DNA from 4 places in the Knoellia sp. 3-2P3 genome. Region 3 is predicted to be linked to each of the others. Evidence: predicted binding sites of a transcription regulator. Region 3 holds the regulator's gene; each other region holds the start of a gene.
The links. The regulator HrcA, encoded in region 3, represses chaperone genes, less so after heat shock. The targets are predictions, from matches to a motif close to TTNGCACTCGNNNNNNNCGAGTGCNAA.

Region 1 (7,374 bases), on a different contig from region 3:
GAGCGCCGCCATCACGTCCTCCCCGGCCCGCGAGTCCAGGGCTCCGGTCGGCTCGTCGGCGAACAGGACGGCCGGCTCGGTGACGAGTGCCCGCGCCACGGCGACGAGCTGCGCCTGCCCGCCGGACATCTCGCGCGGCCGCGCCCCTGCCAGAGCGGCCACCCCGAACCGGTCCAACCACGAGCGCGCCACCTCCTCGGCGGACGGCCGCGGCGCCCCGCCGAGCAGCAGCGGGAGCGCGGCGTTGTCGAGGGCGGTCAGCTCCGAGACGAGCTGGCCGTACTGGAACAGCCCCCGAACTCAGAGCGCCGCAGCGCCGAGCGCTCCTTCTCAGGCAGCGTGCTGACGACGCGCGGTCGCCCCAGCGCACCTCCCCGGCGTCCGGCACGAGCACCCCGGCGAGGCAGAGCAGCAGCGAGGACTTGCCCGATCCCGACCGCCCCGTCACGGCGAGCACCTCCCCCGGCCGGCCGGCGCCCGTAGTCGAGCACCAGTCCCGTCGCGCCCAGCACTCCGCTCATGCGCCCAGCTCCTTCTTGAGTGTTCCCATGCGGTCCCGTGCCGCGTCCATCCACCGCAGGTCGGCGTCGAGGTGCGCCAGCGCGTAGTCGGCGGCGAGCACCTGCTCGAGCGTGGCCGCCTCCCGGGTCTTGACCGCGGTCAGCTCGCGCATCCGCCGGAGGTGGGCCGCCCGCTGCGCGCGCAGGTATGCCGCGGCCCCCGGCTCGTCGTCGAGCAGCAGGGCGATGGCGACCTTGAGCGCGAACGGGTTCGCGACGTGCGCAGCCGGCTCCTCCGGCGCGGCGAGCCAGCTGTTCAGCTCGTCGCGCCCGGCGTCGGTGATCTCGTAGACGGTGCGGTCGGGCCCGTCGACCCGCTGCACCGCCGACGGGCGGACATGCCCGCGGCGGTGCAGCCGGTCGAGCGACGCGTAGACCTGGCCGAATGCCAGCGGCTTGGCGTGCGGGAACCGCGCGTCGTGGTCCCGCTTCAGGTCATAGCCGTGCCGCTGCCCCCTGCTCAGCAGCCCCAGCAGCACGTGCCCCGTCGACATGGGGGTAACTATTCACTAGGTGAATAGTTACGGTCAAGCACCCCGCACCCACCGGGCTCTGTGGGAGCCTGCCGACATGACAGTCACCGACGTCCTCGCCCGCGCCACCGGCACGTGGCAGGGGACCAACGGGTTCCGGCTGATGCCGACCGACGACCTCTTCACCGCGCCGGCCACGGCAACCGTCGCCGTTGCTGCCGGCGGGCACCTGCTGACGCTGGGCTACACCTGGCGACACCCCGAGGACGGGGAGCAGCAGGGACTGCTGGTCATCGGGCACGGCGACGAGGCGACCGAGCCGGCTCGTGCCACTGCGTTCTGGGCCGACTCGTGGCACCAGCAGGCGGCGCGGGCCGTCGACGGCTCGGCCGACGGCGAGTCGCTGGCCTTCGAGTACGACTACGGCGGCGGCTGGCGCTGGCGGGTGCAGGTGTCCCCCGCAGACCACGGCCTCGCCGTCCGGATGCTCAACGTCGTCCCGGAGAGCGCCGACACCAGCACACCCCCGGTCGGGGCCTACGAGGCGATGGTGATGGACCTGCGGCGCACCTGACCTCCGGCCGGCACGCCACGGCATACGGATGGGGACGCGCGAAGGCCCGCCCCCGCAGTGGGGACGGGCCTTCGAGCAGTATGCCGGTCGGCTCAGTGACCGTGACCGTGGCCGTGACCGCCAGCGGCCTCCGGCTCCTCTTCCTTCTTCTCCACGACGAGCGTGTCGGTGGTGAGGACCATCGACGCGATCGACGCGGCGTTGCGCAGGGCGGAGCGGGTGACCTTCACCGGGTCGATGACGCCGGCCTTGACCAGGTCGACGTACTGGCCGGTGGCGGCGTTGAGGCCGTTGCCCGGCTCGAGCTCGGCGACCTTGGAGACGGCGACGTAGCCCTCCATGCCGGCGTTCTCGGCGATCCAGCGCAGCGGCTCGGCCGCGGCCTTGCGCACGATGTTGGCGCCGGTGGCCTCGTCACCCTCGAGCCCGAGGGCGTCGATGGCCGTGGAGGCGTGGATGAGGGCGGAGCCGCCACCGGCGACGATGCCCTCCTCGATGGCCGCGCGGGTCGCCGAGATGGCGTCCTCGATGCGGTGCTTCTTCTCCTTGAGCTCGACCTCGGTGTGGGCGCCGACGCGGATGACGCAGACACCGCCGGCCAGCTTGGCCAGCCGCTCCTGCAGCTTCTCGCGGTCCCAGTCGGAGTCGGTGCGCTCGATCTCGGCCTTGATCTGGTTGACCCGGCCCTCGACCTCGTCGGGCTTGCCGGCGCCGTCGATGATCGTGGTGTTGTCCTTGGTGACGACGATGCGGCGGGCCTGGCCCAGCACGTCGAGGTCGGCCTGGTCGAGCTTGAGGCCGACCTCCTCGGAGATGACCTGGCCACCGGTGAGGACGGCCATGTCCTGCAGCATCGCCTTGCGGCGGTCACCGAAGCCGGGGGCCTTGACCGCGACGACGTTGAAGGTGCCGCGGATCTTGTTGACCACGAGGGTCGAGAGGGCCTCGCCGTCGACGTCCTCGGCGATGACCAGCAGGGGCTTGCCCGCCTTGACGACCTTCTCGAGCACCGGGAGCACCTCGGCGATGGCCGAGATCTTGCCCTGGTTGATGAGGATGTAGGCGTCCTCGATCACGGCTTCCATGCGCTCGGGGTCCGAGATGAAGTACGGGGAGATGTAGCCCTTGTCGAACTGCATGCCCTCGGTGAACTCGAGCTCGGTGGTCGCGGTCGAGGACTCCTCGACCGTGATGACGCCGTCCTTGCCCACCTTGTCGAACGCGTCGGCGATGGTGGTGCCGATGGTCTCGTCCTGGGCGGACAGCGATGCGACCTGGGCGATCTCGTCCTTGCCCTCGATCTCGCGGGCGTTGTCGAGCAGGCGGGCCTGCACGGCCTCCACGGCCTGGTCGATGCCGCGCTTGAGGCCGGCCGGGGCGGCGCCCGCGGCGACGTTGCGCAGGCCCTCCTTGACCATGGCCTGGGCGAGCACAGTGGCGGTGGTGGTGCCGTCACCCGCGACATCGTTGGTCTTGGTCGCGACCTCCTTGGCGAGCTGGGCGCCGAGGTTCTCGTAGGAGTCCTCGAGCTCGACCTCGCGGGCGATGGTCACGCCATCGTTGGTGATCGTGGGAGCGCCCCACTTCTTGTCGATGACCACGTTGCGACCCTTGGGGCCGAGGGTCACCTTGACGGCGTTCGCGAGCGCGTCGACGCCGCGCTCGAGTGACTTGCGAGCGTCGTCGTTGAACTCCAGCGTCTTAGCCATGAAAGTCCTTCACCTACTTGATGTTCGTGGGCACGCCGACTGGTTGGACGGCATGCAGGGGATGTGCGCACGCCCCGGCGCGGACCCGGTGCGGGCCGCGCCGGGGCGTGGGCTTCAAGAGCGGTGCGTCAGCCGACGATGGCGAGCACGTCGCGCGCCGAGAGGATGAGGTACTCCTCGCCGCCGTGCTTGATCTCGGTGCCGCCGTACTTGCTGTAGAGCACGCGGTCGCCGACCTTGACGTCGAGCGGGATGCGCTCGTCGCCGTCCTCGTTCCAGCGACCGGGGCCGACCGCGAGGACCTCGCCCTCCTGGGGCTTCTCCTTCGCGGTGTCCGGGATGACAAGACCGGACGCGGTCGTCTGCTCGGCCTCGACGGACTTGACGACGATGCGGTCTTCGAGCGGCTTGATGGAAACCGACACGATGTTGACCTCCCCTTTGGGAATGTCGAAGTGGACAATGGGCTACTGCTTGGTGCGGTCGTGCCCGTCGCCGTCGCGGGGGTCGATGAGCGCCGACTGCGTTAGCACTCGGCAAGCCGGAGTGCCAATGGCAAATCTAGGACCGCGGTTAGCACTCGGTCAACTCGAGTGCCAGACGTTCGCCCACGGCTGATCACGCCCGCTCGATGGGCCAGAATGCCCGCCATGGACCTCGACCTCCTGCGCCGCCTGACGACCGGTGAGGGGTGGGGCCTGCTGCAGGCGCTTCCTCCGTACGAGCCGGGGTCCGAGCTGAGCCTGCAGCAGCGCCTGCGCGACGCCGGCTTCGAGCCGGACCTGGTGGCCGCAGCCGTCAACCAGACCCGGCTGCGCGCGAAGGCTGTGGCCAAGTTCGGCTCGTTCGCCCAGGGCATGGTGTTCACCAGCGACGGCCTCGAGCAGGCCACCCGCCTGGAGGTGGCGGCCCGGCACGCCGAGCGCTTCCGCGCCGCCGGCATCCACACCGTCCACGACCTCGGCTGCGGCATCGGGGCCGACGCGATGGCCATGGCCGGCCTCGACCTGCGGGTGCGCGCCATCGACGCCGACGAGGTGACCGCGGCCGTCGCCGCGGTGAACCTGCGGCACTGGCCCGACTCCACGGCCGCCCAGGGCCTGGCCGAGGAGTTCACCCCGCCCGCCGGCGAGGGCGCCCGGGGGGTCGGCGCCTGGCTCGACCCCGCACGCCGCACGCCGGGCGTGGCGGACGTCAGCGGCCGCACCAGGCGGGTGTTCCGGCTCGACGCCATCTCCCCGTCCTGGGAGCAGGTCCAGGAGGTGGCCCGGGCGCTGCCCGCCACCGGCGCCAAGCTGAGCCCCGCGTTCCCCCACGCCGCCCTGCCCGCCGGCGGCGAGGCCCAGTGGACCTCCTGGGACGGCGAGGTGCTCGAGTGCGTGGTGTGGTGGGGCCCGCTGGTCCGCCAGACGGGGCGCACCGCCGCGGTGCTGGGACGCAGTGGCGCCCAGGCTGTCGTGACGGAGCAGCAGGCGGACCCCGACCCCGAGCCCCTGTCGAGCCTGGCCGAGCTCGGCCCGTGGCTCTACGAGCCCGACCGTGCCCTGCTGCGCGCCGGCCTCGTGGGGGCGGTGACGGCGGCCACGGGCGGCGCCGAGCTCGACGCCGGCGTCGGCTACGTCTGTGCGACCGGCCCGCACGACCTGCCGTTCGCCCGCCGGTATGCCGTGCTGGAGGCCATGCCGTTCAACGTCAAGGCGCTGCGGGCCTGGCTTCGCGACCACGGCATCGACCGCCTGACGGTGAAGAAGCGCGGCGTCACCCTCGACGCCGACCAGCTGCGTCACCAGCTGCGGCTGCCGGCGCGGGGGCGCACCGAGGCCGTCGTGGTCATCACGCGGGTGCGCAGCCAGCAGGTGGTCCTGGTCGTCCAGCCTGCCTGACGCGCCAGCGGGGCAGCCGGGGCGGAACGGCGCCACGCCGTTACCGGAATGTGACGAATCGCGGGCCATCCCCTACGGTGGGCGATCGCGGCTCGGACCCCGCCGCACCCCAAACCCGACAGAAGCACCCCGACAGCACCGCAGAACGTCCCGAGGATCCACGCCGTGACCGACGCTCACCCCACCAGGGCAGGACGCCACCGCCAGCCCCGCCCCGCCCGCCTGCGCAACCTGCGCCCCTCAGCCGGCGCGGGCCGCAACTTGCTCAAGTCGCTGGCCGTCGGCACGACCGCCAGCGGGGTCGTCACCGCCCTCGTCCTCCCCTCCGCCCCGGGCCTGGCCTACGCCCCGGCCTCCGCGGAGTCACCGGCCGTGGCCGTCTCCGCCCCGGCCGTCGAGGCCCCCGCCCGAGCGGACTCCTTCGGCCTGATCGGGTTCAGCGCCACCGCGAAGCCCAAGCCCAAGCCGAAGCCCGCCCCGACGCCGACAGCGACCCCCACCGAGCAGCGGGTCGAGCAGCGCGCCTCGCGGTCGGCGGACTACTCGCGGGCCGGCCTCGCGATGAGCGGCATGTCCGACAACGCCGTGGCCGTCGTCAACGAGGTCGAGCGGGCCTTCCCCCACCTCAACGACATCGGCGGCTACCGGGCGGGTGACCCCGGCGACCACGGCTCCGGCAACGCCGTCGACGTGATGTGCGGCTCCTCCGACGGCGACGCGCTCGCCGAGCACCTGCAGGGCATGGCGGGCACGCTGAACATCAAGTACATCATCTGGGAGCAGCGGATCTGGTACCCCGGCGGCGGGGGCTGGGAGCCCATGGAGGACCGTGGCGACCCCACCCAGAACCACATGGACCACGTCCACGTCTCGGTGAACTGACCGTCCCGTGAGCTGACCGGCCGGCCCTGACCTGAGCGGCGGTCAGAGCAGCGGGTCGGCCTGCGCTCCCTGGCGCCGCACCGCCTCGGCCCCCGCCCGGCTCGCGGCCGCCACCGCGGCAGCCCGGTCGGCGCCGCCGGCCAGGGCGGCGGCCAGCGCGCCGCAGAACGCGTCGCCCGCACCGGTGGTGTCGACGACCTCCTCCAGCGGCACCTCCACGCCCTCGAAGCGCTCACCGTCCCAGGAGCAGCCCTCGCCCCCGAAGGTGACCAGCACCGAGGTGGGCACGGCGTCGGAGTCGGCCAGCATCAGGGCCTCGTGCTCGTTGACCACGAGCGGGTCGGCCACGGCGGCCACGTCGTGCGGCAGGGCGGCATACGGCGCGGCGTTGATGACGACGCGGGCGCCGCGCGCCCGGGCGCGGCGAGCGGCCAGGGCCACCACCGGGACCGGCACCTCGAGCTGGGCGAGCAGCACGTCGCCGGAAGAGAGGTCGTCGAGCGGGGCGAGGTCGTCGGCGCCCACCTGCGCGTTGGCGCCGGGGATGACGACGATGGCGTTCTCGCTGTCGGCGTCGACCGTGATCCAGGCCTGGCCCGTGGAGACGCCCGGCACCAGCCGCAGGGCCGAGGTGTCGACCCCGCGCCCCTGCAGCCGTTCGAGGTAGCGGCGGCCGTCGGCGTCGTCGCCCAGGCAGCCGACCATCACCACCCTCGCCCCGGCCGACGCCGCGGCCAGGGCCTGGTTGGCGCCCTTGCCCCCTGCACACCGCGTGAGCGGCCCGGTGGCCAGCACGGTCTCACCCGGGCGGGGGTGGCGCTCGACCTCGGCGACGAGGTCGACGTTGAGGGAGCCGAGCACGACGACGCGGCCCATCAGCCCTCCCCGCCCGTCAGCGTCTCGACCCAGATCCCGGCGAAGCGGTCGGCGTCGACGTCGAGGCACACGTCGACCAGCGACGGCGCCGCGCCGTGCGGGTCGTGCGCCATGTCGCCCGACCAGTCGCGCCGGTCGACGATGGTGCGGCCGCGGGACCAGGTGCCGGCGAGCTCCACGCGCACGGGAAGCCGCTCCGTGCGCACTCCGGCGGGGTCGATGACCGCGCAGACCGCGCCGGCGTCGCCGATGGTCGCCGCCGTGCTGTCGAAGCGCTCGCACTGGAAGCCGATCAGCCGGCCCCCCAGCTCGGCTGCTCCCCCACCGCCGCGCGCCACCAGCGCCTGCGCCTGCTCGCGCGACACCCGGGGGTCGTAGAACACGTCGAGGCCGTACATCGTCACGTTGACGCCCAGC
Region 2 (7,374 bases), on a different contig from region 3:
CATGGAGGGCGGCCGGATCCGTCAGGTCGGCACGCCGCGCGAGGTCTTCCAGCGGCCTGCGAACACCTTCGTCGCGAACTTCATCGGCGCCACCCCGATGAACCTGCTCGACGCCCAGGTCGTCGGCGGCGAGCTCGACTTCGGTGGCTTCCGGCTCCCGGTGCCCGACGGCGCCCGGAAAGTGGCCGAGGGCGACAAGGTCGTCTACGGGGTGCGCCCGGAGTACGTGCGGGTGGTCGGCGGACCGCAGGACGGGGCCGTGCTCGGCGAGGTGAGCGCCGTCGAGAACCTCGGCGTCAGCGTCCTCGTCACCGTCGAGGCGGGCGAGCAGTCCATCCGGGCGGTCGTCCCCGAGTCCGACGAGCCCGAGATCGGTGACTCCGCCCACCTCGCGCCCTCGCCCGGGCGGGTGCTGCTCTACCGGGCCGACGGCGACGGCGAGCTGATCGGGTCGTGACTCGCTTCACCGGCCGGTGGACCCCGGACCACCGGGCCGAGTCGGTGTGGCAGTACGTCTCCTTCGAGGTGCCCCACCGGTGCCGGGGGCTGCGCCTGACGCTCGACTACGACCGGTCCCACGGCTCGTCGGGGGTGCTCGACCTCGGGCTCGTCGACCCGCAGGGCTGGCGCGGCTGGTCCGGTGGCGCGCGCAGCGTGGTCGAGGTCGGTCCGTCGTGGTCGACCCCCGGCTACCTCGACCGGGGCCTGCCGCCGGGCCACTGGCAGGTCGTGCTCGGGCTGCACCGCCTGCCCGACACCGGGCTGGAGTGGTCGCTCGAGGTCGACCAGGTCGACGTCGGGGGCACCCCCGCGGCCACCGCCCCGGCCCCGGTGCCACCATCTCACCGCCGGCCGCGCCGGGCGCTCCCGGCGGCCGACGGCCTCACCTGGCTGGCCGGGGACTGCCACGCGCACACCCACCACTCCGACGGTTCGCTCTCGGTCGACGCGCTGGCCCGCCTCGCCGCCGGTGCGGGGCTGGACTTCCTCTGGGTCACCGACCACAACACCACCAGCCACCACCCCCTGCTGGCCGACGCCGGCCTGCGGCACGGCGTCGCCCTCCTCCCCGGGCAGGAGGTCACCACCGCTGACGGGCACGCCAACGCGTTCGGCGACATCGGCTGGGTCGACTTCCGCCGGCCGGCGGACGAGTGGGTCGCGGTGGTGCAGGATCGCGACGGCCTGCTGTCGGTCAACCACCCGGTCTCCGGCGACTGCGCGTGGCGCCACCCCCTGGCGGAGCCGCCCGCGCTCGCCGAGGTCTGGCACTGGCCCTGGACCGACCTCGCCGACGGTGGTCCGCTGGCCTGGTGGGCTGCGGCCGGTCGCCCGACACCCGTGGGGGGCAGTGACTGGCACCGCCCCGCCCACGGCGCCGCGCCCGGCTCGCCCACGACCTGGGTGGCCTGTGCCGACGGCGACGTGCTCGGCGGGATGGCGGCCGGGCGCACCGCCATCTCGGCCGGCCCGGACGCACCGGTGCTGCTGCACGTGGGTGACGAGTGGGTGGCGGTCGAGGCCGACGGCGCCATGCTGGTGTGCCCGGACGGGCGACGGTCGCCCGTGCGCGGGGAGTGCCACGCCTTCACCGGCCACGACGGCCCGCACCTGCTCGAGCGCAGCGACCGCCGCATCGTGTCCGTCGCCGCCTGACCCCACCTGCCCTCCACCCGAACCCGCCCTCCACCTGGCCCCCGAACTCCGCCCGCTCCGACCCGAAGGAGACCCCATGCACGACGACCGCCAGCTCATCGAAGGACGTCTGGCCCGCACGCTCCAGCGCGTCGAGGACGCCGTGTGGTCGGCGCCGGTGGACGTCGCCCTCGCCAGCTGGGAGGCCCCCGGCGAACCGGTGCCGGTGGCGGAGGGCCTCGCCGCGGCATACGAACCGGCGCACGTCGGCCAGCGCTGGGGGGCGCCGTGGGGCACGACGTGGTTCCGCGTGCGCGCCCAGGTGCCCCGCTCGCACGCCGGGCGGCCGGTGGACCTGCGCCTCGACCTCGGCTTCGACCCCGACCGCACCGGGTTCCACGTCGAGGGCCTGGTCTACCGGGCCGACGGCTCGCCGGTGAAGGGGCTGAACCCGCGCAACCAGTGGGTGCGGGTCGCCGACGAGGCCGTCGGCGGCGAGGAGGTCGAGCTGTACGTCGAGGCGGCGTCGAACCCCCTGCTGCTCGGCGGTGGCGGGTTCGACTTCCGCCCCTCGCCCCTCGGCGACCCCGATACCGCAGGCCGCGAGCCCCGCTACCGCGTCGAGCGCGCCGAGCTCGCCGTCTTCGAGGCCGAGGTGTGGGAGCTGCAGCAGGACCTCGAGGTGCTGGGCCAGCTGGCGGCCGAGCTGCCGCTGGAGGACGCGCGCCGGTGGCAGGTGCTCCGCAGCCTCGACCGGGCGCTCGACCGCCTCGACGTCGGCGACCTCGCCGGCACCGCGGCCGAGGCGCGCGCGGAGCTCAAGGGGGTGCTCGCCGACCCGGCCCGCGCCAGCGCCCACCGCATCTCCGCGGTCGGCCACGCCCACATCGACTCCGCGTGGCTGTGGCCGGTGCGCGAGACCGTGCGCAAGGTGGCGCGCACCTGCTCCAACGTCGTCTCCCTCATGGACAGCCACCCCGAGCTCGTCTACGCGATGTCGTCGGCGCAGCAGTTCGCGTGGCTCAAGGAGCACCGACCCGAGGTCTGGGCCGGCGTGGTCGACCGCGTGCGCCAGGGCCGCTTCGTCCCGGTCGGCGGCATGTGGGTCGAGTCCGACACCAACATGCCCGGCGGCGAGGCGCTGGCCCGGCAGCTGAACCACGGCAAGCGGTTCTTCCTCGACGAGCTGGGCATCGAGACCCGCGAGGTGTGGCTGCCCGACTCGTTCGGCTACACCGCCGCCCTGCCGCAGCTCGTCGCCCTCTCGGGGTCGCGGTGGTTCCTCACCCAGAAGATCTCGTGGAACACGACCAACCGCTTCCCGCACCACTCGTTCCGGTGGGAGGGCCTCGACGGCACCCGCATCTTCACCCACTTCCCGCCGGCCGACACCTACGGCTCGGAGGTCTCCGGCGCCGAGGTCGCGCACGCGTCCCGCAACTTCTCCGACAAGGGGGCGGCGACCCGTTCGCTGCTGCCCTTCGGCTGGGGCGACGGCGGGGGAGGCCCCACCCGCGAGATGCTGGCCCGGGCCGCTCGCCTGCGCGACCTCGACGGGTCGGCCCGGGTCGAGGTCGAGCGTCCCGACGCGTTCTTCGAGAAGGCCGAGGCGGAGTACCCCGACGCCCCGGTCTGGGTGGGCGAGCTGTACCTAGAGATGCACCGCGGCACCTACACCTCGCAGGCGAAGACCAAGCAGGGCAACCGGCGCAGCGAGCACCTGCTCCGCGAGGCCGAGCTGTGGGCGAGCACCGCCGCGGTCCGGACGGGCGCGGCATACCCGTCTGCGGACCTCGACCGGATCTGGAAGGCCGTGCTGCTCAACCAGTTCCACGACATCCTCCCCGGCTCCTCGATCGGGTGGGTGCACCGCGAGGCGGTGCAGATGTATGCCGCGCTCGCGGAGGAGCTCGAGGCGCTCATCGGCGAGGCGCAGCGGGCGCTCGCCGGGGCGGGCGACGTGGACGTGGCCTTCAACGCGAGCCCCCACGAGCGCGCCGGTGTGGCCGCGCTCGGCGCCGGGCCGGTCCTCCGGGCCGACCCGGTGGAGGTGCGGGCCGAGGGCGACGGGTTCGTGCTCGACAACGGCCTGGTGACCGCACGGGTCGACGCCCGGGGCCTGCTCACGTCGGTCGTCGACCGGGCGAGCGGTCGTGAGGCGCTCGCCCCCGGGTCGGTGGGCAACCTGCTGCAGCTCCACCCCGACACCCCGGTGCGCTTCGACGCCTGGGACGTCGACGCCTACTACCGCAACGTCGTGCGCGACCTCACCGATGCCGAGACGGTCGAGGCGGTCGAGGGCGGCGTGCGGGTGGTGCGCCGGGTCGGGCAGTCGGTGGTCACCCAGCTCGTGACGCTGCCGGTGGGCGAGGCCCGGGTCGACGTCGACACCGAGATCGACTGGCGCGAGCGGGAGCAGATCCTCAAGGCAGGCTTCGACCTGGACGTGGCCGCGGACCGCTCCACCGCGGAGGTGCAGTTCGGCCACGTGCACCGCCCGACGCACACCAACACCAGCTGGGACGCCGCGAAGTTCGAGATCTGCGCCCACCGCTGGGTGCACGTCGGCGAGCCAGGGTTCGGCGCGGCCGTGGTCAACGACTCGACCTACGGCCACGACGTCACCCGGCGCGACCGCGAGGGCGGCGGCACCACGACGCAGGTGCGCCTGTCGCTGCTGCGCGCCCCGCAGAGCCCCGACCCGGTCGCCGACCTCGGGGTGCACCGGCTGCGCTACGGCCTCGTGCCGGGTGCGTCGATCGGTGACGCGGTCCGTGAGGGCTACCGGGTCAACCTGCCGGTCCGGACGGTCCGCGGGTCGGGCGAGCCGGTCGAGCCGCTCGTGGGCGTCGAGGGCGAGGGCGTGTACGTCGAGGCGGTGAAGCTCGCCGACGACGCGTCCGGCGACGTGGTCGTGCGGCTCTACGAGGGGCTGGGCCGGCGCTGCGCCGCGCGGGTGTGGGTCGGCTTCCCGCACGACGGCGCGTATGCCGTGGACCTGCTCGAGCGTGCCCTGGAGACGCCCGGGGTGGTGGACGAGGGCGAGCGCGGCGTCGCGCTCGCGCTGCGCCCGTTCCAGGTCGTCACCCTCCGGTTCCCCCGAACCTGACCTGCGACCTCACCCGCGAAGATCCCACCTCTCGCGTCGTGGGCCGTGCCTTCGCGTGAGAGGTGGGATCTCGCGTCACGCCACGAGGCGCCGGAGCTCGGCGGTCAAGCGCGTCAGCCCAGTGCCGCGGAGGTCGGCGCTGGTGATGCGGACGACCCGCCAGCCCAGGGACTCGAGGAGCCGCACCCGCTGGATGTCGCTCTGCCACTGCCGCCGGTCCGTGCGGTGGTGGTCGCCCTCGTACTCGACGATGACCCGCGCCTCGCGCCAGAGGAAGTCGACCCGTGCGATGAAGTGCCCGTCCTCGGCGAAGACCTCGGCATTGAGCTCGGGCTCGGGAAGACCTGCCCGGCGGAAGGCCAGTCGGGCGCGGGTCTCCATGGGGGAGCCGCTTCCCACGCGCAGCAGGGCTCCGGCCTCGCGGAGCGCGCGGCCGCCGCGCCGTCCGACCCGCTGCGACACCTGCACCATGGGCGCGAGCAGATCGGCGTCGCGAGTGGTGAAGGCGTCACCTGCGATGACCAGGTCGTCGACGCCCAGGCCCGGAACCGCGGCGAGGTCGGCCCAGGTGTCGACGGGCGAGGTGACGGCCAGGCCCCTGAGCACCTCGTGGTCACGAGAGGTCAGTCCGCGGTGCCCGATGACGCCGGCCCGGCGCACCGGGGTGCCGTCACGCATGACGTGCAGCGGCTCCTCGAGCCGCCAGTCAGTCGGCAGGGGAAGGCGCCACAGCCGGGCCGCCGTCAGGTGGGAGAACGCGAAGGACCCCGGAATGACCAGAGACATCAGCCGGCACTGCCCGTCGATGTCGTGGGGAAGGCTGGCGCAACGCAGGCCCCAGGCGGGACGCAGCAGGTCGGGACCGTCGAGCCTGCGCCGCTTGACCGCTGCCTGCCTGGCCTCGGCGACGGTGAAGGCTCGGTTCTGGAGGACCGGCGGCAGGGGTGGGAGACGCTTGGGCACGGGTTGAGCGTGTCCGATGGGCGACGAGCCCTGCAGCCGTCATCCACAGGGAGCCCTGGCCCGTCAGGTGAGATCCCAGATCTCACGCGTTGGAGGGGCCCAAGGTGCGAGAGGTGGGATCTCGCGGCGCGGCCCCGGGAGGGGCGCTGGGGCCGCGCGCGAAGGGCGTGCGGGCGGCATACGGGGAAGGCTTGCGGAGGCGTTTGCACTCTCCCGGGGCGAGTGCCAATAATGGGCGTTAGCACTCTCGGTATGAGAGTGACAATTCATGGCCTCAAAGTGAGGCTCGGGGAACGTGTGCGACGTGAGCCGCGCGAACCGGGTCGTCCGTCGCGGGCACGGCGAGGTCGCCACACACGATTCGCGTGGGAGGAACCACCCGAATGGCCAAGATCATCGCTTTTGATGAAGAGGCTCGCCGCGGTCTCGAGCGGGGCATGAACACCCTCGCCGACGCCGTCAAGGTCACCCTCGGCCCGAAGGGCCGCAACGTCGTCCTGGAGAAGAAGTGGGGCGCCCCCACGATCACCAACGACGGTGTCTCCATCGCCAAGGAGATCGAGCTCGAGGAGCCGTACGAGAAGATCGGTGCCGAGCTGGTGAAGGAGGTCGCCAAGAAGACGGATGACGTCGCGGGCGACGGCACCACCACCGCCACCGTGCTGGCCCAGGCGCTGGTCCGCGAGGGCCTGCGCAACGTCGCGGCCGGCGCGAACCCGATGGCCCTCAAGCGCGGCATCGAGAAGGCCACCGAGGCCGTCTCCAGCCAGCTCCTCGAGATGGCCAAGGACGTCGAGACCAAGGAGCAGATCGCCTCCACCGCCTCGATCTCCGCCGCTGACCCCCAGATCGGCGAGATGATCGCCGAGGCCATGGACAAGGTCGGCAAGGAAGGCGTCATCACCGTCGAGGAGTCCAACACCTTCGGCCTCGAGCTCGAGCTCACCGAGGGCATGCGCTTCGACAAGGGCTACATCAGCCACTACTTCGTCACCGACACCGAGCGCATGGAGGCTGTCCTCGAGGAGCCCTACGTCCTCGTGGTCAACTCGAAGATCTCCGGCATCAAGGACCTGCTCCCGCTGCTCGAGAAGGTCATGCAGTCCGGCAAGCCGCTGCTGATCATCGCCGAGGACGTCGAGGGCGAGGCCCTGTCCACCCTCGTGGTCAACAAGATCCGCGGCACCTTCAAGTCCGTCGCCGTCAAGGCCCCGGGCTTCGGTGACCGCCGCAAGGCCATGCTGGGCGACATCGCCATCCTCACCGGTGGCCAGGTCATCTCCGAGGAGGTCGGCCTCAAGCTCGACACCGCCGAGCTCGACCTGCTCGGCCGCGCCCGCAAGGTCGTCGTCACCAAGGACGAGACCACGATCGTCGAGGGCGCTGGCGACCAGGACCAGATCCAGGGCCGGGTCAACCAGATCCGCGCCGAGATCGAGAAGTCGGACAGCGACTACGACCGCGAGAAGCTGCAGGAGCGCCTGGCCAAGCTGGCCGGCGGTGTTGCGGTCATCAAGGCCGGCGCCGCGACCGAGGTCGAGCTCAAGGAGCGCAAGCACCGCATCGAGGACGCCGTGCGCAACGCCAAGGCGGCCGTCGAGGAGGGCATCGTCGCCGGTGGTGGCGTGGCCCTGCTGCAGGCCACCAAGGCTGCGTTCGAGAAGCTC
Region 3 (7,374 bases):
GGCCCCTTCGAGCACCCCGCTGCCGGCGAGGACGACCACACCGGCCTCACCCACGTCGAGCACAGGCTCCGCCACGCGCTGCACCACGAGGCCCAGCAGGTGCGGCCCTCCGACCGGCTCGACCACATCCTGGCCGCGTCGCGGCACGCAGCCGGGCAGGACGACGAGCGGCCGGGGCGACGACACTGGCTCGCTCCGCTGGCGGCCGCCGCGGCGGTCGCCGCCATCGCGGTCGCCGTGTGGGGCGGCACGCGGCCCGACGCGGCCGACCGGGGTCCCGCCGCTGCCCCGAGCACCCCCTCGCAGGGCCTTTCCGCACCCTCCTCCAGCGCACCGGACCCGACCGCCACCACCGGCCCCTCGTCGGAGCCGAGCGCGTCCTCGACGGCACCGCCGGCCGCCCGCCGCACCGCGCTGCCCGTCTACTTCGTGGGATCGGTGGGCGGCGACCGCCCGGTGTTCCGGCTCTTCCGGGAGTTCCTCCCGGCGAGCCTCCCGGTGGAGGCCACCGACGCGCAGAAGGCCACCGGGGCCCTGGCCCTGGCGATGGACGCGCAGCCGTTCAGCAACACCGACGGCTACCTCCAGCCGTGGTCGGGCACCACCGTCGACGACGTGGCCGTCACGCCCGACCTCATCACCGTGACCCTCAGCGGCCCGGGCTCCCCCGGCATCGACGACCGGGACGTGGCACGGGTGGCCGTGCAGTCCCTGGTCTGGACGGCGCAGGCGGCGGTGGGCAAGGGCACGATCCCCGTGACCTTCCGGGTCGCTGACGGCTCCACCGCGCTCTTCGGGGCCTTCCCGGCCGCGCAGCGCTACGACCGGCCGCCCAGCAGCGAGTCCTACCAGGACCTAGCGCCGATCTGGGTCACCTCCCCGGCTCGGGACGCGGCCCTGGGGGCCGGCCGGCCGGTCACCGTCAAGGGCGAGGCGACCGTCTTCGAGGCAACGCTGAGCTGGGAGCTGCTCCGGGGCGGCACCGTGCTGAAGAGCGGCCACACCACGGCGAGCACCGGGGCGCCGGAGCGCGGCACCTACTCGTTCTCCCTCGGGGCGCTGCCCCAGGGCAGCTACACGGTCCGCGTCTTCGAGCCGAGCATGGAGGACGGCAGGTCGGTCAACGCGGAGCGGCGGGTCAGCTTCTCGGTGACGCAGTCCGGGGGCTAGCTCCAGCGACCCGCGGCGGCGCTCAGCACCGCCAGGGCCGCAGGGCCGGCACTCGAGGAGCGCAGCACGGTCGAGCCGAGCCGCACCGCAACCGCCCCAGCCTCCTCGAGGGCGGCCAGCTCCTCGGGGCTGATGCCGCCCTCGGGGCCGACCACGACCAGCACGTCGCCCGACTCGGGCAGCGCCCGGCCGGCGAGCGGCGTGCTCGCGTCCTCGTGCAGCACGAGGGCCAGCGCGCTGCCGCGCACCCGCTCGACGAGGGCGCGCTGCGAGACTGGCTCGGCCACGACCGGCACCCTGCTGCGACGGGACTGCTTGGCAGCGGCCGTCACCACCGACTCCCACTTGCGCAGCGCCCTGGCCGCCCGGTCGCCGCGCCACACCACGATGCTGCGCGCGGCCTGCCAGGGCACGACCTCGTCGACACCGAGTTCGGTGGCGGACTCGATGGCCTGGTCGTCGCGGTCGGCCTTGGCCAGGGCCTGCACCAGGACCAGCCGCAGGGCCGGCTCCGGGTCCTCCTCGACGGCGGTGACCTCGAGCTCGAGCTCATCCCTGCCGGCGGAGACCACCGCGGCCGTCACGCGCGTGCCCCGGCCGTCGGAGAGGAGCACCGACTCCCCCACGCCGATGCGGCGCACGGTGGCGGCGTGCCGGCCCTCCGGCCCGTCGAGCAGCACCGAGCCACCGGCACGGGCGCCGGCGAGACGTTCGGGCGCGACGAGGAACAGGGGCAGCGTCACGGCATACGGCCTGTCTGGTCTGGGGGCCGGCCGGCCCCTACTTGCCCTTCAGGGCGTCGCGGAGCTTGCCGAACAGGCCCTGGCCCGCCGGCGCGAGGTGGCCCTCGGGCCGCTCCTCGCCGCGCAGGGCTGCGAACTGGCGCAGCAGCTCCTCCTGCTCGGCGTCGAGGCGGGTCGGCGTGATCACGTTGGCGTGCACGATGAGGTCGCCGCGCCCGGTGCCGCGCAGGTGGGTCACGCCGAGCCCGCGCAGGGTCATGGCGTCACCGGCCTGGGTGCCGGGCCGGATCTCGAGCTCGTTGATGCCGTCGAAGGTGTCGAGCTTCGCCGTGGTGCCGAGGGCCGCCGCGGTCATGGGCAGCTCGATCGTGCAGTGCAGGTCGTCGCCGCGACGCTGGAAGGTCGGGTGCGGCCGGACCGCGATCTCGACGTAGAGGTCACCCGCCGGGCCACCGCCCTGGCCGACCTCGCCCTCACCGGTGAGCTGGATCCGGGTGCCCGTGTCGACACCGGCCGGCACCTTGATCTTGAGGGTGCGCCGGGTGCGCACGCGACCGTCGCCGGAGCACTCGAAGCAGGGGCTGACGAGCACCTCGCCGTAGCCGTGGCAGGTCATGCACGGACGGCTGGTCATCACCTGGCCGAGGAAGGAGCGCTGCACCTGCTGGATCTCGCCGCGGCCGCCGCAGACGTCACAGGTGCGCCGGGACGTACCGGGCTGCGCACCGTCGCCGTGGCAGGTCTCGCAGACCACGGCGGTCTCGAGGGCAAGCTCGCTCTCCGCACCGAAGACGGCATCGGCGAGGTCGATGTCGAGGCGGACGAGCGCGTCCTGGCCGCGGCGCTGGCGCGAGCGCGGCCCGCGCTGCGCCCCACCGGCGCCCGGACCGAAGAACGCGTCCATGATGTCGCTGAAGGAGAAGCCCTGCCCGAAGCTCGCGGCTCCCGTGGCGTAGGGGTCGGCGCCCATGTCGTAGCTGCGCCGCTTCTCGGGGTCGCCGAGCACGTCGTAGGCCTGGGAGACCTTCTTGAACTGCTCCTCGGCCTCCGGACCCGGGTTGACGTCCGGGTGGAGCTGGCGCGCCTTCCTGCGGTAGGCGCGCTTGATCTCCTCGGCCGTGGCCTCGCGGGAGACACCGAGCTCCTGGTAGTAGTCGTTCAACGAATGTCCTTCTCCGTCATGCTGTTTCGGGCAGTACGTGGTGGCGCGCGGCGATCACCGGGCCGCGCTGGTCATTGGGACAGGATGCGCGAGACGTAGGCCGCGACCGCGCGCACCGACGCCATCGTGGTCGGGTAGTCCATGCGGGTGGGCCCTACGACGCCCATGCCGGCGACGAGGTCGGCGCCGGTGCCGTACTCGGTGGAGACCACCGACGTGGACTGCAGCCCGGCAAACGGGTTCTCGTGGCCGATCCGGACCGCGACCGCGTCCGGCCCGGCGTGGGCCTCCCCGAGCAGCTTCAGCAGCACGACGTGCTGCTCGAGTGCCTCGAGGACCGGGCCGATGCTGAGCGGGAAGTCCGTGCCGAACCGGGCCAGGTTGGCGGTGCCGGCCAGCACCACCCGCTCCTCGCGCTCCTCCACCAGGGCGTCCTCGAGCGAGCGCACCACGGCGCGCACCAGGTCGCGCTCGCCCGGCACGAACTGCTCGGGCAGCGCCTCCAGCGCGGCCGCGGCGTCGACCAGGCGCTTGCCGACGGCCTCGACGTTGACCTTGCCGCGCACCCGCGCCAGCAGGTCCTCGCCCTCGGCCGTCATGAGGTCGTGGTGCGACTCGAGCACCCGCTGCTCGACCCGGCCGGTGTTGACGATGAGCACGACCATCAGCCGCGACGCGCCGATGGGCACCAGCTCCACGTGGCGGACGCTGGAGCGGGTCAGCGAGGGGTACTGCATCACGGCGACCTGGCGGGTCAGCGAGGCCAGCAGCCGCACCGTGCGGTCGACGACGTCGTCGAGGTCGACCGCGCCCTCGAGGAACTGCGAGATGGCGGCACGCTCTGCCACGCTCAGCGGCTTCACCGCGCTCAGCCGGTCGACGAACAGCCGGTAGCCGGCGTCGGTGGGGATCCGTCCCGCGCTGGTGTGCGGCGCGGCGATGAGGCCCTCCTCCTCGAGGACGGCCATGTCGTTGCGCACGGTGGCAGCCGACACTCCGAGCTGGTGGCGCTCCAGCAGCGCCTTCGAACCGACGGGCTCGGAAGTCTGGACGTAGTCCTGGACGATGGCCCGCAGCACGGCCAGACGGCGCTCCTCGCTCATGCAGTCCTCCCGTCTCGTCCTGGTGGTGGCGCAAAGGGGTCGGTGAGGGTGCTGGCACTCACACCTTTCGAGTGCCAAGTCTACGTCGTGGTCGGCCCGTACGACGATTCCCGGCGTGCCCGCCACGACTGTCGCCCGCCACCCGCATAGCCTTCCCCGGTGACCGACAGGTATGGCTCCGACGTGCTCTCCGGCGACTGGCGTGCGCCCAAGGGCGGACGCTCCCGCGAGGTCGAGGCGGAGTCCGGCCTCGTGGTCGAGGACGTCGAGACCGGGTGGTGCGGGGCGGTCACCCGGGTCGAGAAGGCCGGCGGGATGCACGTGGTGCACCTCGAGGACCGGCGCGGCCGGTCGAAGGGCTTCCCCCTCGGCCCCGGCTTCCTCCTCGACGGACGACCGGTGGTGCTGACCCCGCCGAAGGCCGCTGCCCGCGCCCAGGTCGCGGCCGCCAGGCAGGCCGCCTCCCGCACCGCCAGCGGCTCGCGCGCGGTCCACGGCGCCAAGGCCAAGGTGGCCAGCGGGTCGCGCATCTTCGTCGAGGGGCGGCACGACGCCGAGCTCGTCGAGCGCGTCTGGGGTGACGACCTGCGCATCGAGGGCGTGGTCGTGGAGATGCTCGACGGCGTCGACGACCTCGAGGCGGCCATCCGGGACTTCCAGCCCGGCCCGGGCAGGCGCATGGGCGTGCTCGTCGACCACCTCGTCCCCGGCACCAAGGAGCACAAGGTGGTGGAGGCGGCCCAGCGCCTCCGGCCGTATGCCGCCCACGTCAAGGTCCTGGGCCACCCGTACGTCGACGTGTGGCAGTCGGTGCGGCCCGAGCGGCTGGGACTGCAGGCCTGGCCGGTGATTCCCCGCGGCACGTCGTGGAAGCACGGCATCTGCGCCCACCTCGGGTGGCCGCACGAGAGCCAGGCGGACATCGCCCGGGCGTGGAAGCAGATCCTCGGCACGGTGCGCAGCTACGCCGACCTCGAGCCCACCCTGCTCGCCAGCGTCGAGGAGCTGATCGACTTCGTCACCGCGCCGGGTCACTAGTCGCCCCGAGGTCCGGGCACGAGGTCGTCCCGGCCGCGCGGCTCAGGGGTTACCCGGACCGTGCCCTGAGCGCACCCCGAAAGGGGGTTCGGCCCGCCGCGGTGTGCGGTTGACTGGCACCAAGACCACAAGGAGAGACGCAGATGAGCGAGAACACGTCGTCCACGCCGGAGCCGCAGGCCCCGCAGGGACAGCCCTCCCAGCCGACGGCGCCGGGTGAGCCCCAGCTGCCGCCGCAGGAGCCGTCCCAGGAGCTGCCCCCGCCGCCCTATGAGCAGGAGCAGCCGTACGGGCAGGCGCAGGAGCAGCCGAACCAGCAGGGCTACTACCAGCAGCCGTACCAGCAGGGCTACCAGCAGCCGTATGCCGCGGCCGGTCCCGCACCGCTCTCGCCCACCGACGAGCGCAACTGGTCGATCGCGGCGCACCTGTCGCCGTTCCTCGCCTCGTTCGTCGGGCTGCCGTTCCTCGGCCCGCTGGTGATCTACCTGGTCTTCCGCGACCGCGGACCCTTCATCCGCCACCACGCCGCGCAGGCGCTGAACTTCCAGATCATCGTGGCCATCGGCATCCTGATCTCGGTCCCGCTGATGTTCGTGCTCGTCGGGTTCATCACGGCCGGCATCATCGCCGTCGCCGCGATCGTCTTCCAGATCGTCGCGGCGGTGGAGGCCAACAACGGCAAGTGGTACCGCTACCCCCTGACGCCCGACTGGGTGAAGTAGCCGAGCCCCCCGGACGGGCAGTCGCTGTCGTGGCGGCAGCCGCCCGTCCGGGGCTCAGCGCAGGCCGAGCAGGCGGCGCACTACGGTGTCGGCGAGCAGCCGGCCCCGGCGGGTCAGCACCGCCGCTCGGTCCCGCACCGCCGCCGTCCCGTCGAGCAGGCCGTCGGCGATGAGCCCGGCCACCGCCTCCCGGCCCTCGTCGCGCAGGTCGGCCAGCGGCAGCCCGTCGGCGAGCCGCACGCCGAGGAGCACCCGCTCGTCGTAGCGCTGCTCCTCCGTCAGCGTCTCCCGGCCGGCAGCCGGGCTCGCCCCGGAAGCCAGCCGGCCGGCATACGCGTTGGGGTGCTTGACGTTCCACCACCGCACGCCGCCGACGTGGCTGTGGGCACCGGGACCGACACCCCACCAGTTGCCGTCGGCCCAGTAGCCCTCGTTGTGGCGGCACCGGGCGGCCGGTGTCCGCGCCCAGTTGCTCACCTCGTACCAGTCGTAGCCGGCGGCGGCGAGCAGCTCGTCGGCGAGCTCGTACTTGGCCGCCTCGTCGTCGTCCTCGGGGGCCGGCACCTGGCCGCGGCGCACCTGGGCGGCGAGCTTGGTGCCCTCCTCGACGACGAGCGCGTAGGCGGAGACGTGGTCGGGGTCGAGGGCGACGGCCGCCTCGAGGCTGGCGCGCCAGTCCTCGAGGCTCTCCCCCGGCGTGCCGTAGATGAGGTCGACGCTGGTCTGCAGGCCCGCCGCTTTCGCAGCCTCGACGGCCCGGGCGACGTTGGCCGGCTCGTGGGTGCGCTCGAGCACCTTCAGCACGTGGGGCACCGCCGACTGCATGCCGACCGACACGCGCGTGAACCCGCCCTCGGCCAGCCGCTGCAGCGCCTCCGGCGTCACCGAGTCGGGGTTCGCCTCGGTCGTGACCTCGGCGCCCTCGGCCAGCCCGAAGACCTCCCGCACACCGTCGAGCATGCGCACGAGGTCGTCGGCGGCGAGCATGGTCGGCGTCCCTCCACCGACGAACACCGTCTCCACGGGCGGGGCCCCCTCGAGCACGCCACCGGCGAACCGCAGCTCGCGCAGCGCCGCGTCGGCGAACGTGTCGACGCTGGCGCCGTCGGCCCCGAGCTCGGTCAGTGTGTAGGTGTTGAAGTCGCAGTAGCCGCAGCGCACCGTGCAGAACGGCACGTGCAGGTAGATGCCGAAGGGGCGGGCCGGCAGGGTGGTCAGGGCCGACGCCGGGAGGCGTCCGTCGGGCGGCGCGGGGTCGCCCTCGGGCAGCGTGCTCGGCATGGGTCCATTCTCTCAGCCGCATCGTGGTCATTCGAACAGGGCGTGGTGCTCCGGCCACGGCGGGCGGGGGCGAGGAGGGCGCCGGTAGGTTGGCGCCCGTGCTGGTCCTGACCGATGACGACGTCCGCCGGCTGCTGCCGCCTCCGGCGGAG
Region 4 (7,374 bases), on a different contig from region 3:
CCGCGGACCTGCTCGAGGAAGAAGTCGGTGACGTCGGGGTCGAGGTTGGTGAAGCCCCACGCGATCTGCTGGTTGTGCCCGATGACCACGCCGGGCAGCCCGGCGAACGAGAACCCGCTGACGTCGAAGGGGCACTCACTGCTCACCGACCGGCAGTGAAGCCCGACCTGGGCCCAGATGCCCGGGATGCTGACGCCGAGGTGCGGGTCGTTGGCGAGCAGCGGCTTGCCCGTGCTCGACCGCTCGGGTCCCACCACCCACGAGTTGGAACCGACACCCGGGCCCCGGCCCACCGACTGGGGCACGGCGACCAGCGCGCGCTGCACCGCGGCATACGCCTCTTTGGCCCCACCGGTGGTGCGCTCCTCGAGCGGCACCGCCTCGGGCACGGCGGCCCCGGGCACGGCGGAGGCTGCGCCCTGCCCGCCGGCCCCGGGGCTCCAGTTCTGGGCCGACAGGATCGGCTTGTTCTGGCGGTAGGGGTAGGGCGGGTAGAGCTCGTTGATCTGCGCGACGGGGACCCGGCCGAACAGCCGCGCCCGCATGAGCTCACCCTCGTAGTCGCCTCGCAGGTCCCACGCCATCGCCTTCAGCCAGGCCAGTGAGTCGGCGGGGGTCCACGGCTCGACGCGGTAGTCGTTCACCTGCTGGCCGAGCACGACGTACTCCAAAGACATCCGCGAGGGGCTGCCCTGCCGGTCGATGTAGGCGTTGACCCCGTCGGCGTAGGCCTGGAGGTAGCGGCGGGTCTCCGGGGCGAGCATCGGCAGCTCGGCCTCGGCCACGCGGCGCCAACCCATGGTGCGGATGACCTTGTCGGTCTCGAGGCCGCTGGATCCCACCAGCTCCGAGAGTCGGCCGGCGGTGATGTGCCGGCGCAGGTCCATCTCGAAGAACCGGTCCTGGGCGTGCACGAAGCCCTGCGCCCGGAAGAGGTCCTGGGCGTTGTCGGCGTAGATCTGCGGGACGCCCCGGTCGTTGCGGAGCACGGTCACACTGCCGCTCAGCCCCGGGACCGAGATCTCACCGTCGGCCGTCGGGAAGGGCCGGCGCACCCACGTGACGCCGAGGATGGCGGCGACCACGAGGAGGACCACGACGAGGGCGGCGACCGACACGGCAATACGACGAACAAGAATGGCGCGCGACACCCTGCGAGACTAGGACACACCGCGAGCGAGAGGACATGACGGGGCCGTGGACGCGACTTTCCTCGCGGAGCAGGGTGACTTCACGCTCGAACACCTCACCCCAGTGCTCCTCATCGGCTCCGTCGTGCTGCTCGTGTCCGTCGCGGCCGTGCGCCTGTCGGTGAAGTCGGGGCTGCCGTCGCTGCTGCTCTACCTCGCCATCGGCCTGGCCATCGGCGAGGCGGGCTTCGGCATCAACTTCGACGACAACGCGCTCGCCCAGGTGCTCGGGTACGCCGCGCTCGTCCTGATCCTCGCCGAGGGCGGCCTGAGCACGAAGTGGGACGGCATCAAGGACTCCGTGGCGCCGGCCGCCGCCCTCTCCACCGTGGGTGTCGTCGTGTCGGTGGCCGTGGTCGGGGTGGCCTGCCGCTACCTCCTGGACCTGCCCTGGATCACCGCCCTCATGGTCGGCGCCATCCTCAGCTCCACCGACGCCGCCGCCGTCTTCTCGGTGCTGCGGAGGGTGCCGCTGCCACGGCGGATCACCGGGCTGCTCGAGGCCGAGTCGGGGTTCAACGACGCCCCGGTCGTGATCGCGGTGACGGCCCTGGCGGCCGCGAGCGCCGACCCCGCGCACGCCGCTCCGTGGTGGGTGCTGGGCTGGCACGCGGCCGTCGAGCTGGCCGGCGGGGCCGTGGTCGGGCTGGCGATCGGCTGGCTGGGCGGCCAGTTCATGCGCCGGGCCGCCTCGGGGTCCTCAGGCCTGTTCTCCATCGGGATCATGTCGCTCACCGTGCTGGCGTATGCCGCTGCCGCCGCCGTGCACACCAGCGGGTTCCTCGCCTGCTACCTCGCCGCGCTCGTGCTCGGCAACATGGCCCTGCCCCACCGGCAGGCCGTCTCGGCCTTCGCCACCTCGCTGGGCTGGTTCGCCCAGATCGGGCTGTTCGTGATGCTCGGGCTCCTGGCGTCGCCGCTGGGGATGGGCAGCCAGGTGCTCCCCGCCATCGTCATCGGCCTGGTCCTGCTGCTGGTGGCCCGGCCGCTGTCGGTGCTGGTGTCGATGACGCCGTTCCGCGTGCCGTGGCACGACCAGGCGTTCCTGTCCTGGGCCGGCCTGCGCGGCGCGGTGCCCGTCGTGCTGGCCACGGTGCCGCTGACCGCGGGCGCGCCGGACGTGGACTGGATCTTCGACCTCGTCTTCGTGCTGGTCGTCGTATTCACCCTCGTGCAGGGCCCGACGCTGCCCTGGGTGGCCCGCCGGCTCGGCGTCGCCGACACCTACCAGGCGCTCAACCTGGCGGTGGAGTCCACACCGCTCGAGGAGCTGGGCGCCGAGCTGTTCCAGGTGACGGTCGGCCCAACCTCGAAGCTGCACGGCGTGGAGGTGTTCGAGCTGCGCCTCCCGCAGGGCGCGAACGTCACACTCGTGGTGCGGGGCGGCTCGGGGTTCGTGCCCACGCCCAACACGACCATCCGGCGCGGCGACCAGCTGCTCATCGTCGCCACCGCCGAGACCCGGCAGAAGGTCGAGCAGCGGGTGCGCTCGGTCAGCCAGTCGGGCCGGCTGGCGGGCTGGCGCCGGCGACGCTGACACCCCGGTTTCCGGTCGAGCCGGCGCTGGTGGTGCCCTGGTTGTGCTCTGGGTGCGCTGGCGTCGCGACCTCGCCGGACGGCGTATACTTGGCACTCGAAGACCGACAGTGCTAATCGGGGAGGAACCGTGCCGACGTACGCCTACGCGTGCACCGCGTGCGATCACCGCTTTGAGATCTTCCAGTCCTTCAGCGAGGACTCCCTGTCGCAGTGCCCGCAGTGCGACGGCCGGCTGCGCAAGCTGTTCAACGCCGTGGGCGTGGTGTTCAAGGGCGGCGGGTTCTACCGCACGGACTCGCGCAGCGGCTCCTCCTCGTCGGTGCCCGCCTCGGCGGACTCGAAGAAGTCCTCCTCGGCCCCGTCGGCCTCCTCGTCGGCCTCCTCGGCCGACGGCTCCGCCGCCTGAGGCTCGGCTTTTGAGCCAGGGCCATCACGCGAGATCCCAGATCTCGCCCGATGGCGGCGCGGATGGCGCGACGTCCCAGCTCTCACCTGACGGTGCGCCCCCGGCGCTGTCCACAGCCGGTATGCCGGGTGGCCGGCTTCCACAGCCACGCTCCTGATCGCGAGCGGGCCGGGCCGCGCCTCGTAGGCTCGGGCCCATGACTCACGCACCCACCCACACCGACGGGCCGAGGGCCGACCTGGGCGTCATCGGGGGCTCCGGCTTCTACGAGTTCCTCACCCATGCCGAGCGCGTGCCGGTGTCGACCCCGTTCGGCGACCCGAGCGACGACCTGGTCATCGGTGACCTCGACGGCCGCCGCGTGGCGTTCCTCGCCCGGCACGGCCGCGACCACCGCTTCCAGCCGCACAAGGTGAACTACCGCGCCAACCTCTGGGCGCTGCGCTCCGTCGGCGTCCGCCAGGTGCTGTCGCCGTGTGCCGTGGGGTCGCTGCGCGAAGAGCTCGGCCCCGGCACGATCGTCGTGCCCGACCAGGTCGTCGACCGCACGTGGGGCCGGGAGCACACGCTCTACGACGCCGAGGGGCCGGTGGTGCACGTCGGGTTCGCCGACCCCTACTGCCCGCACGGGCGTCAGGTCGTCATCGACTCCGCCCGGGCTGCGGGCAAGCAGGTCGAGGACGGCGGCACCCTCGTGGTCATCAACGGCCCACGGTTCTCCTCCAAGGCCGAGTCGCGGTGGCACCAGCAGGCGGGGTGGACCGTGGTCGGCATGACCGCCATGCCCGAGGCGGCGCTGGCCCGCGAGCTGGCCATGTGCTTCACCACCATCGCCCTCGTCACCGACCACGACGCCGGGGTGCACGGCGTCGAGGCCGTCACCCACGAGGAGGTGCTGCGGGTCTTCGCCGAGAACGTCGAGGACCTCAAGCGGGTGCTCCGCTCCACCCTCGTCGCGATGCCCGAGACCGAGCCGGACGATGCGGCCTCGTGCCCGTGCCGTCGCGCGCTCGACGGCATCACCATGCCCGCCCCGCTCCCGGGCTGACCCGGTCGTGCGGGGCCTGGGGGGAGGCGCCCGGCTGCTGGGTGAGGGACGCCGGGGCGCCTGGCGCCGCCGGGTGCTGCGGCGCGGGCTCTCGGCCGGGCTGGCAGGGGCCGCCGTCCTGGGGAGCGTGGCCTTGGCCCGCACACCGGAGGGCGGACCACGGGTCACCGTGCTGGTGGCGGCCCGCGACCTGCGGGCCGGTCACGAGGTCGGACCGGCCGATGTGGTGGCGCAGAGCCGGCCGGCCGGCTTCGCGCCGAGCACCCCGCTGCAGGAGGTGGGTGCGGTCTCCGGCCGCCGGCTGGCCGGGCCGGTCGGCGCCGGCGAGGTGCTCACATCCGGTCGGCTGGTGGGGCCCGGTCTGCTCGACGGCCAGTCCCCCGGGACTCGGGCCGTGCACGTCCCCGTTGCCGACCCGGGCGCGCTCGCCCTGGTGCAACCGGGTGACACCGTCGACCTGTTGGCCCCGACCGGCGAGACGGTGGCCGCAGCGGTCACCGTCCTGGCGGTCGTCAGCGGGTCCGAGGCCGGCGCCGGTGGCTTCACCGCCCTGCCCGTCGGAGGGGGCGGCGTGGTCGCGGCGGTCACCGCCGAGCAGGCCCGACGTCTGGCGAGCGCTCCGCCGGATGAACTGGGAGGCTCGGCGGTGACCGTGGTCCTGCGCAGCGGCTCGTCGCTACGGTGAGGGTCACCGGTACCTCCGTGCACCACGGGTACGTCCGAAACTGAAAGGCGGGGCAGTTCATGAAGGGCTTCAGGGACTTCGTCATGCGGGGCAATCTCGTCGAGCTGGCCGTCGCGTTCGTCATGGGCGCAGCGTTCGCCACGGTCGTGACCGCGTTCACGGCCATGCTCATGAGTTTGCTGGGCAAAGTCGGCGGCCAACCGAACTTCGACACGTATCGGCCGGGCGGCGTCCCCGTCGGCGTCTTCCTGACCGCACTCGTGTCGTTCATCATCATTGCCGCGGTCGTGTACTTCTTCGTGGTCAAGCCCTACGAGGCGGCGCGAGAGCGCTTCGTGAAGCAGGAGGAGGACGCCGCTCCCCCGGAGGACGTCCAGCTGCTCAAGGAGATCCGCGACCTGCTGGCCGGCCGCCCCACCGGCACCATGTAGTCCGACCACCACGCGCAGAAGGCGCCGACCCCCGCGGGGTCGGCGCCTTCTGCGTGTGGTGCCCGGGGAGTTCAGTCGTTCCTCAGTCCCTGCCCCAGTGCGGCGGGCGCTGCTCCTGCAGCCACCGGTCGTGGGCGCCCTCGTCGAAGAGCTCGCCCCAGCCGGCGTCGGTGTCGTCCTTGGTCTGCTCCGGGGCCCGCTTCGGCTTTCGCCGCAGCACGCGGCGCTTCCGCCCGTCCTCCTCGGCCGACGCAGGCGCCTGCTCGGGAGCCGGGAACAGGGTCTCGGCTGCGGTGTCGGCAGCGATCTCGTCCGGCCCGGGGGCGTCGGCAGCACCGGCCGGCTCGACGGCGTCGGGTGCCTGTTCGTCGGCCTGTGCAGGCACCGGCTGCTCCTGCTTCTCGTTCTCTGCCACGACCCCAGTCTCCCGCTCGTCACGCCTTCCGGAGCGCGCCTTCTCCGAGGCCCGCTGGGTCAGCGCCACCACCCGGGCGACATCACGCGCAGGGTCGCGGAACAGGTCGGTGCTCCAGACCCGCACGTGCTCCCAGCCGAGCCGGCCGAGCTGCTCGACCCGCAGGCGGTCACGGTCACGCGTGCTGCGCATCGCGGCATACGCGGGTCCGTCGGACTCCACCGCGACGAGCACGTGGCCCGGCCGGCGGGGGTCTTCTACGGCGAGGTCGATCGGCTGCGCCGAGCCGCCGTAGGCCTCGTGCACCACGAGGCCGGCCTCGCGCAGGCGCCGCGCGAACTCGGCCCGCACCGGCTCCGTCGTGGTCGGGACAGGCGCCGCCGGTGCGGCACTCCTTGCGACCTCGCCCGCCCCCTCGGACGGCGCGGGCAGCACGGCGCCCTGCGACTCGGCATAGGCGAGGAAGTCGCGGAGCATGGTGGCCCCGCGCGCCTTCAGGCGGGTGGGGTCGAGGTCACTCGCCAGCAGCGACGACACCACGGTCATCCGGCGGCGGGCCCGGGTGATGGCGACGTTGAGACGGCGCTCGCCGCCCTCGAGGTTGAGCGGCCCGAACCGGTGGAGCACCCGTCCGTGCGGGGTCTTGCCGTAGCCGATGGAGAGGATGACGGCGTCGCGCTCGTCGCCCTGCACCCGCTCGAGGTTCTTGACGAAGAAGCGCTCGGGGCGGTCCTCGTCGAAGAATTCGCCGACCCCGTCGGCGTCGACGAGCGCCCGGCGCAGCGCCTCGTCGATTCGGCCGGCGTGCTTGATGCCGAGCGCGATGACGCCGAGCGACTCGTGCGGCCGGGTGCGGGCGTGCTCGAGCACCAGGTCGACGACCCGGGCGACCTCGGCCTCGGTGGACTCGATGGCCTCCTCGCCGGGCTGCACCACGCCAGCCCCCTCGACGGCCTCGAGTCGCACGACCGGGTCGCTGCCCGTGCCCGGGAAGGTGACCAGGCCGCCGTCGTACACGTGGCGGTTGGCGAAGGCGATGAGGCGCTCGTCGAGGGAGCGGTAGTGCCAGGAGAGCCGCCGGGTCGGCAGCGCGGCGGCGAGCACGTCGAGCACCGACTCGAAGCCCTCGGTGAGCGCCTCGGTCTCGGCCGCGCCCTCGTCGTCGACCGCGGCGGTGAAGAACGAGGTGGGCGGCAGCTGGCGCTCGTCGCCCGCCACGACCACCTGGTGGGCGCGCGAGATCGCCGAGATCGCCTGGGCCGGCGGCACCTGCGAGGCCTCGTCGAAGATGACGACGTCGAACCAGCGCCCGGGCGGCAGGACGGAGGCCACCACGAGGGGGCTCATCGCCCAGGCCGGCTTGATCGCCGTGAGGGTGTGCCCGGCGCGCGGCAGCAGCTCGCGCAGCGGCCGGTGGCGCCGCGCCTTGCCCGCCTCCGCGCGCACCAGCGCCTCCTGCTCGGGGTGGTCGGCCAGCACCTCGCGCAGCCGTCGCCCGGCCGCGGCACGCACCCGCTCGGCGCTGCCCTTGAGGTGGGCGTGGTCGGCGGCGACGTACTCACGGGCGACGCGGCGCAGGTGGTCGCCGTCGTGGGCGCCGTAGGCGGGGTCCTGCACGGTGAGGTGCTCGGCGAGCGAGGTCCACCAGACGAACTCGAGC

Region 1: a site for HrcA is predicted at 3,890-3,916, ahead of groES (co-chaperone GroES). Genes of this name have one in related genera too.
Region 2: a site for HrcA is predicted at 5,910-5,936, ahead of groL (chaperonin GroEL). Genes of this name have one in related genera too.
Region 4: a site for HrcA is predicted at 2,817-2,843, ahead of P0Y31_RS14875 (FmdB family zinc ribbon protein). Genes of this name have one in related genera too.

Annotation. Positions count from the first base shown of each region.
Region 1 is NZ_JARGZE010000005.1:258,542-265,915, reverse strand. Features, by position in the region: gene P0Y31_RS15795 (ATP-binding cassette domain-containing protein) at 1-231, opposite strand, end outside; partial or broken gene P0Y31_RS15790 (ATP-binding cassette domain-containing protein) at 365-448, opposite strand; gene P0Y31_RS15785 (PadR family transcriptional regulator) at 518-1,054, opposite strand; gene P0Y31_RS15780 (hypothetical protein) at 1,131-1,607, shown strand; gene groL (chaperonin GroEL) at 1,700-3,316, opposite strand; gene groES (co-chaperone GroES) at 3,445-3,741, opposite strand; gene P0Y31_RS15765 (class I SAM-dependent methyltransferase) at 3,967-5,199, shown strand; gene P0Y31_RS15760 (hypothetical protein) at 5,365-6,081, shown strand; gene P0Y31_RS15755 (PfkB family carbohydrate kinase) at 6,124-6,957, opposite strand; gene P0Y31_RS15750 (nucleoside hydrolase) at 6,957-7,374, opposite strand, start outside.
Region 2 is NZ_JARGZE010000001.1:1,079,444-1,086,817, forward strand. Features, by position in the region: gene P0Y31_RS05260 (ABC transporter ATP-binding protein) at 1-457, shown strand, start outside; gene P0Y31_RS05265 (CehA/McbA family metallohydrolase) at 454-1,656, shown strand; gene P0Y31_RS05270 (glycoside hydrolase family 38 C-terminal domain-containing protein) at 1,733-4,744, shown strand; gene P0Y31_RS05275 (DUF559 domain-containing protein) at 4,820-5,707, opposite strand; gene groL (chaperonin GroEL) at 6,091-7,374, shown strand, end outside.
Region 3 is NZ_JARGZE010000003.1:50,644-58,017, forward strand. Features, by position in the region: gene P0Y31_RS10400 (Gmad2 immunoglobulin-like domain-containing protein) at 1-1,170, shown strand, start outside; gene P0Y31_RS10405 (16S rRNA (uracil(1498)-N(3))-methyltransferase) at 1,167-1,913, opposite strand; gene dnaJ (molecular chaperone DnaJ) at 1,951-3,075, opposite strand; gene hrcA (heat-inducible transcriptional repressor HrcA) at 3,147-4,178, opposite strand; gene P0Y31_RS10420 (DUF3097 domain-containing protein) at 4,338-5,216, shown strand; gene P0Y31_RS10425 (DUF4870 domain-containing protein) at 5,360-5,941, shown strand; gene hemW (radical SAM family heme chaperone HemW) at 5,996-7,222, opposite strand; gene P0Y31_RS10435 (ornithine cyclodeaminase family protein) at 7,321-7,374, shown strand, end outside.
Region 4 is NZ_JARGZE010000005.1:88,904-96,277, reverse strand. Features, by position in the region: gene P0Y31_RS14885 (penicillin acylase family protein) at 1-1,118, opposite strand, end outside; gene P0Y31_RS14880 (potassium/proton antiporter) at 1,198-2,727, shown strand; gene P0Y31_RS14875 (FmdB family zinc ribbon protein) at 2,857-3,135, shown strand; gene P0Y31_RS14870 (S-methyl-5'-thioadenosine phosphorylase) at 3,332-4,183, shown strand; gene P0Y31_RS14865 (SAF domain-containing protein) at 4,191-4,868, shown strand; gene mscL (large conductance mechanosensitive channel protein MscL) at 4,928-5,299, shown strand; gene P0Y31_RS14855 (AAA domain-containing protein) at 5,382-7,374, opposite strand, start outside.